2 linked regions of the Congzhengia minquanensis genome follow. The protein of the gene in region 1 interacts with the protein of each later gene in a pairwise test. Links are inferred from orthologs where the notes say so. Each region holds a gene or a part of one and is shown on either strand. Other genes may lie near its edges. The genes, in order: dnaX and H8698_RS04750.

The links.
Region 2: the proteins of dnaX (region 1) and H8698_RS04750 interact in binary tests that used the Escherichia coli proteins (3 or more experiments, as listed by UniProt). The link is inferred for Congzhengia minquanensis from one-to-one orthologs.

What each region holds. Positions count from the first base shown.
Region 1 is NZ_JACRSU010000004.1:84,744-91,605, forward strand. What follows is about bases 2,443-5,323. They hold dnaX (DNA polymerase III subunit gamma/tau), read left to right. Parts: upstream 2,443-2,928; coding sequence 2,929-4,719; downstream 4,720-5,323. Other genes in these bases: H8698_RS10655 (VOC family protein), read left to right, coding at 2,443-2,693; H8698_RS10670 (YbaB/EbfC family nucleoid-associated protein), read left to right, coding at 4,741-5,085; H8698_RS10675 (MGDG synthase family glycosyltransferase), read left to right, coding at 5,107-5,323. Also shown: H8698_RS10640 (sulfide/dihydroorotate dehydrogenase-like FAD/NAD-binding protein), read left to right, coding at 1-313; gltA (NADPH-dependent glutamate synthase), read left to right, coding at 316-1,713; aac(6') (aminoglycoside 6'-N-acetyltransferase), read left to right, coding at 1,765-2,202; more of H8698_RS10655, read left to right, coding at 2,274-2,442; more of H8698_RS10675, read left to right, coding at 5,324-6,231; H8698_RS10680 (cyclic-di-AMP receptor), read left to right, coding at 6,310-6,639; H8698_RS10685 (DNA polymerase III subunit), read left to right, coding at 6,642-6,862. UniProt on the Escherichia coli protein: Part of the beta sliding clamp loading complex, which hydrolyzes ATP to load the beta clamp onto primed DNA to form the DNA replication pre-initiation complex.
Region 2 is NZ_JACRSU010000001.1:986,508-994,495, reverse strand. What follows is about bases 1-4,007. They hold H8698_RS04750 (DNA polymerase III subunit alpha), read left to right. Parts: upstream 1-321; coding sequence 322-3,807; downstream 3,808-4,007. Other genes in these bases: H8698_RS04745 (glycoside hydrolase family 28 protein), read left to right, coding at 3,826-4,007; trxA (thioredoxin), read right to left, coding at 1-133. Also shown: more of H8698_RS04745, read left to right, coding at 4,008-5,079; H8698_RS04740 (DMT family transporter), read left to right, coding at 5,102-6,028; H8698_RS04735 (SGNH/GDSL hydrolase family protein), read left to right, coding at 6,018-6,695; H8698_RS04730 (GNAT family N-acetyltransferase), read right to left, coding at 6,752-7,360; H8698_RS04725 (helix-turn-helix domain-containing protein), read left to right, coding at 7,457-7,672; H8698_RS04720 (putative ABC transporter permease), read right to left, coding at 7,721-7,988. UniProt on the Escherichia coli protein: DNA polymerase III is a complex, multichain enzyme responsible for most of the replicative synthesis in bacteria. This DNA polymerase also exhibits 3' to 5' exonuclease activity. The alpha chain is the DNA polymerase catalytic subunit.

The sequences.
Region 1 (6,862 bases):
CGGAGAACAATATGACGAGGTTATCGCAATCGGCCCGCTTGTTATGATGAAATTTGTTGCGAAACTCACAAAAGAATATGGCATCAAAACGGTTGTCAGCATGAATCCCATTATGATTGACGGCACAGGAATGTGCGGCGGGTGCAGGCTGTCTGTCGGCGGGGAAATGAAATTTGCCTGTGTGGATGGTCCGGATTTTGACGGACACCTGGTGGACTTTGACGAGGCAATGGAGCGCGCCTCCATGTATAAAGACTTTGAAAAGCACGCATATGACGCCGAATGCAACCTGTTTCAGAAGGAGGTAAAATAAACATGCCGAACATGTCGCCGAAGAAAAACGAGATGCCAACCCAGGCACCGGACGTTAGAAATAAAAATTTTAAAGAAGTGGCGCTGGGATATATGCCGGAAACAGCAATAGACGAAGCAAAACGCTGCTTAAACTGTAAGCACAAGCCCTGTGTTGCCGGCTGCCCGGTGAAAATTCATATTCCTGCATTCATTGAAAAAATGGCCCAGGGAGATTTCGAAGGGGCATATGAGATTATTGCCCAATCCAGCTCATTGCCTGCAGTTTGCGGGCGCGTTTGTCCCCAGGAAACCCAGTGTGAGCAAAAGTGCGTTCGCGGTATTAAAGGCGAGCCTGTGGCCATTGGACGATTAGAGCGGTTTGCGGCAGATTACCACAACGCAAACTGTAAAACTGCGCCCCAAAAGCCGGAAAGCAACGGGCATAAGGTTGCGGTTATCGGTTCCGGCCCGTCTGGCCTTACCTGCGCCGGAGATTTGGCAAAGGCAGGCTATGAGGTTACGGTGTTTGAAGCACTGCATTTGGCCGGCGGTGTTTTGGTTTACGGAATTCCGGAATTCCGTCTGCCGAAGGCAATTGTGCAAAAGGAAATCGACACCTTAAAAGAGCTTGGCGTAACGGTTGAAACCAATGTGGTTATAGGAAAATCTACCTCAATTGACGAGCTGATGGAAAGCGGCTTCGAGGCGGTGTTCATTGGTTCTGGCGCGGGCCTTCCCCGGTTTATGGGAATTCCCGGCGAGAACTTAAAGGGCGTTTATTCCGCCAATGAGTTTTTAACCCGCGTTAATTTAATGAAGGCTTATAAAGACGAACCTTCCACACCGATTATGCACGCAAGCAAGGTTGCGGTTGTGGGCGGCGGCAACGTTGCAATGGACGCCGCGCGGTGCGCCAAACGGCTTGGGGCAAAGGATGTATATATTGTATATCGGCGCTCCATGGAAGAGCTGCCTGCAAGAGCGGAAGAGGTTGAGCACGCGCAGGAGGAAGGCATTATCTTTAAACTGCTGACCAACCCCACAGAAATTCTTCCCGATGAAAATAGGTTTGTGGGCGGCATGAAATGCGTTGAAATGGAACTGGGCGAACCCGATGCCTCCGGCCGACGCAGACCAGTGGTGAAAGAGGGGTCTGAATTTGTGCTGGATGTAGACTGCGTAATTATGTCTATCGGCACGTCGCCCAACCCGCTGATTAAATCCACTACGGAGGGTTTGGCCGTTCACAAATGGGGCGGCATTATTGCCGACGAGGAAACGGGTAAAACCTCCCGCGAGGGGGTTTATGCCGGCGGCGATGCGGTAACAGGCGCGGCAACGGTGATTTTGGCAATGGGCGCGGGAAAAGATGCGGCAAAAGCCATCGACGAATATATTCAGTCGAAAAACAAGGAATAAAAAAATTCGGGCGCGGGTTTCCGCGCCCGTTTTTGCTTAGGAGGACGGAACATGGATTTTAGAAAGGCAGGGCCGGAGGACATCACAGAACTTGCGCGCCTGGCATCTGCATTGTGGAACAGCCACACCACAGAGGAACTGGAGAAAGAATTGAGCGAGATTTTAAATTCCGGAGAAGCTGCTGTTTTTGTGGCCGCCGGGCAGGGTCCCCTTTTGGGGTTTGCCCAGTGCCAGCTGCGGCATGACTATGTGGAGGGCACATCATTTTCGCCGGTGGGATATTTAGAGGGCGTTTATGTGGAGGACGCCTGCCGCGGGATGGGCGTTGCCAGAACACTGCTTGAAATGTGCGAAAACTGGGCAAGGCAGCGGGGATGCAAAGAGTTTGCCAGCGACTGTGAACTTGATAACAATGGCAGTTTTCAATTTCACATCCATTCGGGCTTCCGCGAAGCAAACAGAATTATCTGCTTTACAAAACAACTGTAACCTGCCTTGACTTTGCGTGTGGTGTTTGTTATACTAAGGAAAACACTTCTTTATTTGAAAGGCGGATATTTATGGCGAACGGCAAAATTGCAGGCTGCGGGTTTCACCATGTGGCACTGCAAACATCAAGTTTTGAAAGATCGTTGACGTTTTACATTGAGGGGCTGGGCTTTCAGCTCCGCACCAAATGGACGTCCGGCACAGGAAAGCAGCTGGCGTTAATTGATATTGGAGACGGAAACTATTTTGAGTTGTTTTCAGACGGCGAAGCAGGAGAAGAATCTGAGCCGAAGGCGGGCAGCTTTTTCCACCTGGCACTTCGCGTAAACGACACCCGCGCTGCGTTTGAACGTGCGGTTGAGCATGGAGGGATTCCTCACGTGGAACCGAAAGACGCGGTTTTAGGTGAGCACGGCGAAATCACTGCCTCTCTGTCCTTTGTCAAGGGGCCGGACGGCGAACAGATTGAATTTTTCCAGGAAAACGCTTAAATTCGGGAATTTGAAAAAAACAGTTGAATAGTTTTTAAAATTATGATATAATATAAACCTAAGGAATGAGAAATCATTCCTGCCGCAGGCTTTTCAGCACTGCGGAAATCAATTTTGCGTTCAGCGCGTAAGCGTTGTCTGCCGGGACCCGCACAACTTGAGCCCGCGAACCTCGTCAGGTGGGGAACCAAGCAGCGATAAGCGGTGCCTTGGGTGTGTTGCGGATTCTCCCGGCGTGAACGCAGATTTAAAAAAGTGTATGATGTTACACAAAGCGGCAGGCTTTGTGCCAATAAAACCGCGCAGAATTGACGCGGCTTTTTTCAGTTTAGAAGCAAATTTGTTTTGCGGAGGTGGGCGTGTGGCATATCAGGCCATATACAGACGGTGGCGGCCGACAGTGTTTGACGATGTTGTGGGTCAGGAGCATATTACAAAAACCTTGAAAAACCAGATTATGAACAACTCCACAGCGCACGCATACCTTTTTTGCGGAACCAGGGGAACAGGAAAAACCTCCACAGCTAAAATTCTGGCAAGGGCGGTGAACTGTTTAAACCCGAAAGACGGAAATCCCTGCAACGAATGCAGTGTTTGCCGCGGCCTGCTGGACGAGTCTATTTTAGACGTAACTGAACTCGACGGCGCTTCGAAAAACAAGGTGGAAAACATCCGCGATATTATTGACGACGTGATGTTCCTTCCCTCTGTGGCGCGTAAAAAGGTCTATATTATTGACGAGGTGCACATGGTGACGCAGCAGGCCTTTAACGCCCTCTTAAAAACGCTGGAGGAGCCGCCGGAGCATGTGATGTTCATTCTTGCCACCACAGAATTAAACAAGGTGCCCATTACAGTGCTTTCCAGATGCCAGCAGTTTGAGTTTCGCCGGATTACGAATAAAGACATATCCGGGCGGATGGAGAAAATTTTAGCCGCAGACGGCTATGAGGCAGAAGGCGCGGCCCTTTCCTTAATTGCTGAGCTGGGAGACGGATCCATGCGCGATTCTTTAAGCGTTTTAGACAAGTGCGTCGGCGCGTCAGACGGCAAGCTTGCCTATGACGACGTGGTAAAGATTGTGGGAATTGCAGACAATGATGCGCTTTATTCCCTGTCTGTGTGCATTGCATCAGGGGACACAAAGGCGGCCCTTGAAAAGATTGATGAAGTGATTGAAAAGGGCAAGGAGCTGGGCCTGTTTGCAGAACGGCTGATGAAATATCTGCGGGACGTTCTAGTGGTAAAAATTACAGGAAACGCCGAGGAGTTTCTAAACACATCGGCGGAAAATAGAAACAAAATAGAAGAGCTGACCGAGCAGTTTTCAAAAGAGCGGCTGATTCGCGCAATCGACCTTTTGTGTGCGGCTTCGGCCCAAGCCAGATATTCCGGCTTTCCGCGCACCCTTTATGAGATGGCGCTGGTGAAAATGTGTGAACCGGAAATGGAGGAAACGGAAGAGGCCCTGTTAGACAGGATTTCTGTTTTAGAACAGAAGGTGAAAGAAGGCGTTATTCCAATTTCGGCCGCGCCTGCTGACGGCGGCCCACGCCAGGCGGCCGATGCGCCGCCATGGGATACGCAAGAAGATTTAAAAGTGAACCAAAGGGCAGACACGGCTTTGCCGGTGAAAAAGGAAAAAGCAAAACCGGCAGAGGAACACACAGACCAACCAGCCGCTCCGGCGGCAGGGGGAACAGATGCAGCTTCCCGCTGGCCGGAAATTATGAATTATGTAAAATCTCACGGCGGCATGCCGATTTTTCCGCACCTGGCATTGGTTCAGGCCAAAATGGTAAACGGAAAGCTGTGTGTTGTGTTTGGCGATAATGCGCTGGTGTCGAAAAGCGTAATTTCAAAGCCGGCAAATGTGAAACTGATTGAAGAAGCGGCGAAAAGCGTTACGGGGGAGGACATTCCTGTTGCCTGCGTAACGTCCCGTGAAATCGGAATTGAGGGCGACGACCCGCTGAAAAAGCTGGAAGAATTGAGTAAAACTCATTCAGAAATAGAATTTATTTAAAACAATTTGGAGGAATTTTTCATGGCACAGGGAAATAAATTTACAGGCGGCGGAAATCATAAAATGAACACCGTTATCAAACAGGCTCAGATGATGCAGGAAGAAATGAACCGCGTGCAGGAGGAGCTGGAGGAAAAAACTATTGAAACCGCAGCCGGAGGCGGCAAGGTAAAAGTGGTTATGAAGGGAACAAAGGAAATTACGTCCCTGAAAATAGACCCGGAAATCGTAGATCCGGAAGATACGGAAATGTTAGAAGATTTGGTTACAGTGGCGGTGAACGACGCGATCCGCCAGATAGAGGAAATGATGGAGGAAGGAATGAACTCCATAACCGGCGGGATGAATATCCCCGGTTTATTTTAATTTAAGGCGTGTGAGGCAAAAATGAAAATACTTTTTCTATCCGTTCCGACAGGCGGCGGCCACCACCAGGCCGCAAAAGCAATGGAAAGCTATTTTGCAGGCCGCAACGATGTGGAGTGCAGAATGTTAGACATAGCGGAAAACGTAAATAGTACCCTGGCGGAAGCGGTCTCGAAAGGGTACATTCTTTCCACCACCATTACGCCGAAAATTTATGGGTCGCTGTATGACCTTTTAGACATGAGAACAAGCCCCCAGGGAGAGGTGTCTAAAACAATTAAATTTTTGTCTACGGCGTTCCGGAAAAAGCTGTATGCTTATATTGAGGCGTTCCGGCCGGATGTGATTGTGAGTACCCATCTTTTTGCTACCATCACAATAAACAGGATTGCAACACACCACCCCATAACGGCAAAGCTGATTTCAATTGTAACGGATTTTACCATACATCCTATGTGGGAGCAGGCAAAATCGGATTATTATATTACCGCGTCGGAACTTTTGTCCTACCAGGCAATTAAAAAGTGGGGCGCCGTTGAAAACGTTTTGCCTTTAGGAATTCCCATCAGCCCGAAGTTTTCAAAAAAGGTGCCGCCGGCAGAAGCAAGAAAAGCGCTTGGCATTGCTGACAAGTTCACAGTGCTTGTTATGATGGGCTCTATGGGTTATGGCACCCACACCCTCGACATGCTGAAAAAGCTGGATAGTTTAGAAGAAGATTTTCAAATTCTTGTGGTTTGCGGAAGCAACGACAAACTTAAAGCCAAGGTCGACAAAATGAAGCGCCGGAAGGATATTCTTACCTATGGTTTTGTGAACAATGTGGACGTTTTGATGGACGCCTGCAACTGTATTATTACAAAACCGGGCGGGCTTTCCACTTCCGAAGCGCTGGCCAAACGGCTGCCGATTTTAATGCTCGACCCCATTCCGGGTCAGGAGAACAGAAACAAGGAGTTTATGCTAAACAACGGCATTGCGCTAAATTTAAGCGAAACATTTGGCGCAGATGAAGCGGTTTACCAGCTCATTCATTATCCGTTTAAGGCAATGCGCCTTTCAGAAAATACACAGCATTTTGCAAAACCGCATGCCGCCCGGGACTTAGGGGAGTTTATGCTTGAAATTTGCAGCAGTGAAGAATGAAACTTGCATTTTTGTTTGGTTTTTAACATAAGGATATTTCAGATGATTTTTATCAAATAAAATAAAGGAGGAGTTGTAATGAAACTTGTATTTGCAATTGTGAGCAACGACGACGGCAACACCGTAATGAGGGAACTGAACAAAGCAGGGTTTTCAGTAACAAAAATGGCGTCTACAGGCGGATTTCTGCGGGCCGGCAACACAACGCTTTTGGTGGGGACAGACGAGGAAAAAATACAGTCTGTGATTGATGTCATCTCCAAATACAGCGCAAAAAGGAAACAGGTTGTGTTCTCGCCCGAACCGTATATCGGCGGAGCAGCTGGCTACACCTCTTTCCCCGCAGAAATTGAAGTGGGCGGCGCAACAATTTTTGTTGTAGATGTGGAAAGGTTTGAAAAAGTCTGATTATGGGTTTCGACGAGCTTTACGGCAATGAACCGGTGAAAAAAAGCCTGAAAAAAACACTGGAAACCGGGCATGTTTCAAATTCTTACGTGTTTGAAGGCATGGCCGGCGTGGGCAAACGGCTTTGTGCAGATCTTTTTGCCCAGGCGCTGGTCTGCGAGGGGGAATTCCCGAAAGACCGGCCCTGCGGCACTTGCCCCGCCTGTGTGAAGGCCAGGTCAAG
Region 2 (7,988 bases), on another replicon or contig:
ACAGCTCCTCAATCAGCGGGCCAACCATTTTGCACGGGCCGCACCAGGATGCCCAGAAGTCCACCAGAACCGGAACGTCGGAGGATAATACCTCAGCGTCGAAATTTTCTTTTGTCAAATGAATTGCCGCCATAAAGCACACTTCCTTTTTTTAGTTTGCACATAACATGCTCAATATAGTTTGCCTATTTATACTATAATATTATACAGGCATGCAGGAAAAAAGTCAAATGCTAAACGATAAAAATATTGAGAAAAATGTTGATTTTCTTACGGAATCAATGTACAATAGATGTAAGATTTATATAAAAGGAGAGAATTATGAGCTTTGTTCATTTGCACACCCATACGGAATATAGCTTTTTAGACGGCGCCTGCAGAATCGGGCCGCTGGTTAAAAGAGCCAAAGAACTGAATATGAACGCCTTGACAATTACAGACCACGGGGACATGTGCGGCGTAATTGAGTTTTATAAAGAGGCGAAAGCAGCCGGAATAAAACCGTTAATCGGCTGTGAGGTGTATGTGGCGGCGAAGGACAGGAACATAAAGTCTCACGATAACGGCAACACCACCCACCACCTTGTGCTGATTGCAAAAAACATGACGGGATACCGCAATTTAATTAAAGTCGTTTCCGCCGGGTTCATAGACGGGTTTTATTATAAACCCCGGGTGGATTTTTCTGTTTTAAAACAGCACGCAGAGGGGCTGATTTGCCTTTCTGCCTGTCTGGCCGGGGAAATTCCCCAGGCCATTGTGAACGGAGATGAGGAACGGGCAAAGAAGCTGATCGCACAGTACAGCAGCCTTTACGGAAAAGAAAATTTCTTTTTGGAAATTCAAAATCACGGAATTGCCGACCAGCGCCGCGTGAACGCATTTTTAATTCCTTACGCCCAGGAAGCCGGCATTGGGCTGGTTGCCACCAACGACGTGCACTACATAGAAAAAAAGGATGCAAAATATCAGGATTTGCTCATGTGCATTCAAACCAACCGCAAGGTGGCGGAAACCGACCGAATGGCCTTTGAGACCGACGAGTTTTATTTAAAGAGCGAAGAGGAAATGAACGCTTTGTTCGGCCAGGTTCCGGGCGCGCTTTCTAACACACAGAAAATTGCGGACATGTGTGATTTGGAATTTGAATTCGGCGTGCTGAAGCTGCCAAAGTTTGCGGTGCCAAACAGCGGCGATGCGTTTGACTATTTAAAATCCCTCTGCTATGAAGGGCTTCACAAACGATACGGCGAAAAAGCAAATGAGGTGAAGGAACGCCTTGATTTCGAGCTTGAAGTGATCCGCAGCATGGGCTATGTGGACTATTTTTTAATCGTTTGGGATTTTATTAAATTTGCCAAAGACAGAAAAATTCCCGTGGGGCCGGGCAGAGGCTCCGCCGCCGGCAGTGTGGTGAGCTATTGCCTGAATATTACCAACATCGACCCCATTCGGTTCGGACTGATTTTTGAACGGTTCTTGAATCCGGAACGCATCAGCATGCCGGACATTGACATTGACTTCTGCAACGAAGACCGGCAGCAGGTAATTGACTATGTTGTTGAAAAATATGGCAGGGACTGCGTTTCTCAAATCATCACGTTTAACAAAATGAAGGCCAAAAACGCCATTCGCGACGTTGGGCGCGTGCTGGATATCTCCTACAGTGACACGGACGCAATTGCGAAAATGATTCCCTTTGACCTGCACATGACCATAGACAAGGCGTTAAAGCTCAATCCGGAGCTGAAGGCAAAATATGACGGCGACGCAACCGTTCATGAGCTGATTGACGACGCAATGGCCTTAGAGGGTTTAATCCGCAACGCGGGCACCCACGCGGCAGGCGTGGTGATTTCGCAAAAGCCCCTGACGGAATATGTGCCTCTGCAAAAAAATGATGATGTGTTAATCACGCAGTTTCCGAAAGACACCGTGGAGGAGCTTGGGCTTTTAAAAATGGACTTTCTGGGGCTGCGGAATTTAGGAATTATTAAAGACGCTCTGAACATTATTCAGGATTCCACCGGCGAGGAAATTAACATTGACGACATTAATTTAAACGAAGACGGCGTTTATAAAATGATTTCCCGGGGAGAAACAGAGGGGGTTTTCCAGCTGGAAAGCCCGGGCATGAAACAGTTTATTAAAGAAATGCGGCCGGAAAACATAGAGGATATTGTCGCCGCCATTTCTCTTTACCGCCCCGGCCCCATGGACCAGATTCCGCGGTATATTACAAACAAAATTCACCCTGAAAACGTGCAATATAAACACCCTGCGTTAGAGCCAATTTTAAACGTCACCTACGGGTGCATGGTTTATCAGGAGCAGGTTATGGAAATTGTGCGGAAATTAGGCGGCTATTCTCTGGCCCGGGCAGATTTGGTGCGCCGCGCCATGAGCAAGAAAAAAGCCGATGTGATGAACGAAGAACGCAAAAACTTTATTTACGGCAAGGAAAATGAAGACGGCTCAGTTCAGATTGAAGGCTGCCTGCGGCGTGGCGTGGACGAGGCAACCGCAAACGCGATTTTTGACGAAATGATGGACTTTGCCAACTATGCCTTTAACAAATCCCACGCCGCGGCCTATGCGTTTGTGGTTTACCAGACCGCATATCTAAAATATTTCTATCCCGCCCAGTATATGGCGGCGCTGCTTTCTTCGGTGCTGGATTCGCCGGACAAGGTAAACGGCTATTCCGCGGAGGCGGCGCGGATGGGCATTAAAATTCTGCCGCCGGACATTAACAAAAGCGCCGCAGGGTTCACCGTTGCCGACGGGGATATCCGGTTCGGGCTGGCGGTGATTAAAAACGTAGGCGTTGGCTGTGTTGAGGCGATTGTGGAGGAGCGCAGAAGCAGCGGGGCATATTTAAGCTACCGCGATTTTGCAAAGCGAACCCTTTCGCTGAACGTTACGAAGCGCGTGCATGAGTATTTAATCAAGGCCGGCGCGTTCGACGCCCTGGGCGAAAAACGCTCCTGTCTGCTAAAGGATTTTGAAGGTATTATCGATTCGTTTGCCGACGACTTTAAGCGGAACATTTCCGGTCAGATGTCCCTCTGGGGGGACGAAGAAGAAACCGCCGACGCTTTTTCCACAGACATTGCAGAGTTTTCTCAAAAGGAACTGTTAAAGCTGGAAAAAGAGAGCATTGGCTACTACATTTCCGGCCACCCCTTAAACGAGTTTGCAGACGAAATTGCGGACATTTCAACGCTGTCTTTTTCTGAATTGCAGCGGGGAAGCACCCCGGACGGAGAGGACGTGGCGGCGGTTTTTGAAGAAAACCGGAACGTTACAGACGGCGCAAAAGTGAAAATCTGCGCTTTAGCCACCGGAGTGAAAACAAAGATAACAAAAAATAACAAGATGATGGCGTTCGTCACCGCTGAGGATTTAACCGGCCAGGCGGAAATTTTGGTGTTTCCCAACGTGTATGAGCGGTGCAAACAATATTTAACCGAGGATGCTCCCATTGTTATCAGCGGCAGGCTGTCTTTCCGGGAGGACGAGGAGCCAAAAATTCTCTGCGACGCCATTTCTCCCTTAGAGCACGGCATGAAGCCTCCGGCAGGCGAGCAAAAGCTCTTTATGAAATTTGAGCTGGGGAAGGACTTTTTAATCGACCGGGCAAAAGCCATTTTGGCGGAGCACACAGGAGACGTGCCTGCATATATTTTTGTGGAGGAAAAAAATATGACGGCCCTGGCCCCAAAAAGCCTTTGGTGCAGCGGGGGAGACGATGTAATTGGCGCGCTAAAGCGCCTGCTTGGAGAAAAAAACGTTATTTTAAAATAGAGGAGACGAAACACAACAATGAACATTACACCTGAAAATATGACGACAAAACGGTTTCAAGAGGCGGTTGACAGCGCCGCAAAGAGCGGGACGGAACTTACGGTTGAACCGGGAGCTTATGTGCTGGGAACCATTTTTTTGCGGGACAATTTAAAACTGAATTTAAAAAGAGGAGCTTATCTTTTCGGCACGGCAGATTTCAGCGAATATTCCTCTGACGTGGATTTGTTTACCGACGCGGTGGACAACCTGCGGGGCAAAAGTTTAATTTATGCCGAAAATGTGACAAACGTAAAAATTTATGGCGGCGGCGTGATTTCCGGCAGGGGCGGCATTTTTAACCAGGAACACCCCAACCATTTGGAGCGTCCTTTTTTGGTGCGGCTCATTGGCTGTAAGAACATTGCGTTAGACGGAATTGAACTTCGCGATTCCGCGGCATGGAACCTGCATTTGATGGACTGTGAGGACGTAACGGTTACAAACGTTACCATTAAAAGCCGCGTGAATGAAAACAACGACGCCATTGACATTGACGCATGCAGAAGGTGCGTCATCTCGGGCTGCAGCCTAGACACCGGCGACGATGCAATTTGCCTGAAAGCCACGGTAGACAGGCCGTGCCGTGATATTACGGTGAAAAACTGTGTCATTACTAGCAACTGGGCGGCAATCAAAATCGGCACAGAGTCGGTGGGCGATTTTGAGAACATCACCATTTCCGACTGTTTTGTTTACGACTGCAACGGCTGCGGCATTAAGATTGTTCCTGTTGACGGCGGAAACGCGAAAAACGTCACCATTCAAAATATTACGTTTTTAAACACCACCGGGCCGATTTTCATTGCCAACGGCGAGCGCCTGCGGGTTTACCATGAAGGGCATGAGCGAAAGGAACCGGGTGTGATTGAAAACCTTTTGATTTCTGACATTCACGGCGACGCGGTGAACGCAATCGGCACAACCTACAAAGGCGAGGCCTGGGGAAACGCGAAAAGCTGCATTGTGGTTTCGGGAACGGAAACCGCGCGCCTTAAAAACATTGTAATCCGCAATGTGGACATGCAAATGGCAGGCGGGGAGGCCATGGCGCCTGTGGGCAAAGTTCCTGAAATGGGCGTGCGCTATCCTGAATTTCATAACTTCGGCGTGCTGCCCGCCTGGGGAATTTATGTGCGCCATGCAGACGGCTTTCGTGCGGAAAACGTGAACCTGACGCTGAAAAGTAAGGATGTTCGGCCGATGTGTGTTACAGAAGATATAAAAGAATAAATTGTGAATTTGGAGGAGTAAAATGTCAACGAAAATGCGCGGTAATTTTCTTTTGGCAATTACCGCATTGGTTTGGGGAATTTCGTTTGTGTCCCAAAGCATAGGGATGGATTATATTGGCGCAAACACCTTTAACGGAATTCGAACGCTGTTAGGCGGCCTGGTTCTTTTGCCCGTGATTTTGATAACAGACGCAGGGAAAAAGAAAAAGGGAACGTATAAAAAGTGCAATTTTAAAAAGCTGCTGCTTTACGGCGCTGTTTGCGGCGTGCTGCTGTGCGTAGCTTCCACGCTGCAGTCGCTGGGACTTAAAGAAACAACGGCGGGAAAAAGCGGGTTCATCACGGCGCTTTATATTATTTTTGTTTCCGTCATGGGTATTTTTGCCGGAAGGAAGCTGAACCTGAAAATAGTGTCCGGCGTGCTTCTGGCGGTTTTGGGAATGTATTTTTTGTGCCTGTTTGGAGCGGAAATCAATTTTTGCTTCGGCGACTTTTTAACCTTTTTGTGCGCCATTGTGTTTTCGTTCCATATTTTAGTCATTGACAGGGTTGCGCCGAAAACCGACGGGGTTAAGCTTGCCTGCACGCAGTTTTTTGTTTGCGGACTGTTAAACTGCATTGCAATGTTTCTCTTTGAAAGCCCTGATTGGGCCTTAATTAAGCAGTGCATCGGCGCGATTTTATATTCGGGAATTATGTCCTGCGGTGTGGCCTACACCCTGCAGATTGTGGGGCAAAAATATACAGACCCCACGTCTGCCTCCATGCTGATGAGCTTAGAGTCGGTGTTTGCGGTGCTCTCCGGCTGGATTCTTTTGGGCGAGCGCATGAACGTGCCGCAGATTTTTGGCTGCACGCTGATGTTTGCCGCCATTGTGCTGGTTCAGCTTCCTGAAAGGGCGGCTGTTTTGAAAAATAATAAGGAGATGGCAGAAAATGATATTTGACGCAAAAGACAGGGTTTTGTTTATCGGCGACTCTGTTTCAGACTTCGGAAGAGCGCGCCCTGTGGGCGAGGGCCTGCACGACGGCGTGGGAACAGGGTTTATCCGCGTAATCAGCAATTTCATCAATGGCTATTACCCGGAAAGAAACATCAGAATTACGAACATGGGCATTTCGGGCAACAATGTTTTGGATTTAGACGACCGGTGGCAGTCTGACGTTTTAGATTTGGAGCCGGATTGGGTGAACATCTTAATTGGGATTAACGACGTGTGGCGGCAGTTCGACACGCCGGACTGCTGCGCCAAAGGCTGCATTACGCCTGAAATTTATGAAAGAACCTACCGGGAGCTTTTAGACAGAACCGTTCCCTATGTGAAAGGCGTTACGCTGATGACGCCCTATTACATGGAACCGTTAAAAGAGGACATGATGCGAAAACGCATGGATGAATATGTGGCGGCAGTAAAACGCATAGCAAAGGATTATGGATTTATCTGCATTGATTTGCAGAGGGTGTTTGACGAATATTTAAAGGTGCGCCATTCCAGCTACCTCACCTGGGACCGGGTACACCCCAACGGCACAGGCGCCACGCTGATTGCAATGGAATTTTTAAAAGAAGTTGGGTTCGACTTTTCACGCCTCAGCCGCGCCCTTTCACAGTAACATAAAACCAGGCCGGAAAGCATTTGCTTTCCGGCCTGGTTTTATATCATCAAATTTTAACAAGTTTTGATATATATGGCGCTGCCGTCATGTTCTGCGATACATTTCATACCGTTTTTCAGATAAAAATTTCTTGCTCTTCCGTTATCTTTGTTGACAGATAATGTGTAGCTTTTTATTTTGTTTTCTATTAATTTTTTTTCAAAATTTTGAAGCAATGCTTCTGACACGCCGTATTCTTTTCCTCTATAATCATTTAAAATACAAATAGACAGCAAATCCGCTGTGTTTGCATGTTCCGCTGTCGTATGTTTATTTTTGGGTTTGAAAACAGTGGAGATTTTTTTTAAACACCGTGATATTGCTGCTCTATCTAATTTTAAGCACAGAAAGAAAAGTTTTTTTGCTAAAGCGGCTTTATTTTTTTGTTCAAAATGATTTTTGGCCTGACTACCGCTGTAATATCCCATACAAAAACCAATTATTTTATCATTTTTAAAATCCTTTGCAACCACAAATAAATTATCTTCTTTCAAAAACTGTTTGTAATAGTTTTCAAGCAGCGTTTCACCCAAAGAACTGAGAAAATAACTTTCAAAGCATTTTAAGTGAACCTGAACAATTTCGGGAATTTCGGCTTCACACGCATCTTTATATAGAAACATTTCTTTTTCCTTTCCGAATAATAAAATTAAAATATACCAATTTGGGATAATATTGATTATACCAAATTGGTATAATCATGTCAAGAGGATGTGTGTATGAGATTAAAAGAATTAAGAAAACAAAAAAATATAACGCAGCTAAAACTTGCAATGGATTTAAATATGAACCAAAATACCATCTCCCGTTATGAAAACGGCGAACGCGAGGCGGGCTATCGGGAATTGATTCTGATTGCCGATTATTTTCATGTTTCATTGGACTATCTCCTCGAAAGAAGTGATGATCCGACATTTTATTCTGAACAAACATAAATAAAACTGCGTTGCTCCCGGAATTTCCGGGAGCAACGCAGTTTCATTTTACGCCATCCATTTGCAAATTCCGTTACACAGCGCAGTTATTGGAACACACAACAAAAACCAAAGTACAAAAAACGGCAGACAAATCTGCCCGAAAAAGTTCAGTGGAATGTTTGAATAGTCCCACACGTTCCAGTTCAGCAAAACGTTTACCACCGTGCCGAACATCAGCTCCACACAGGTGATAATCAGTGCGCCGAAGAAGCATTTTGCGAAAAGCGGCATATTTTTTTCATCTTCACATAGTTTGTAATATATCGTGAAACAA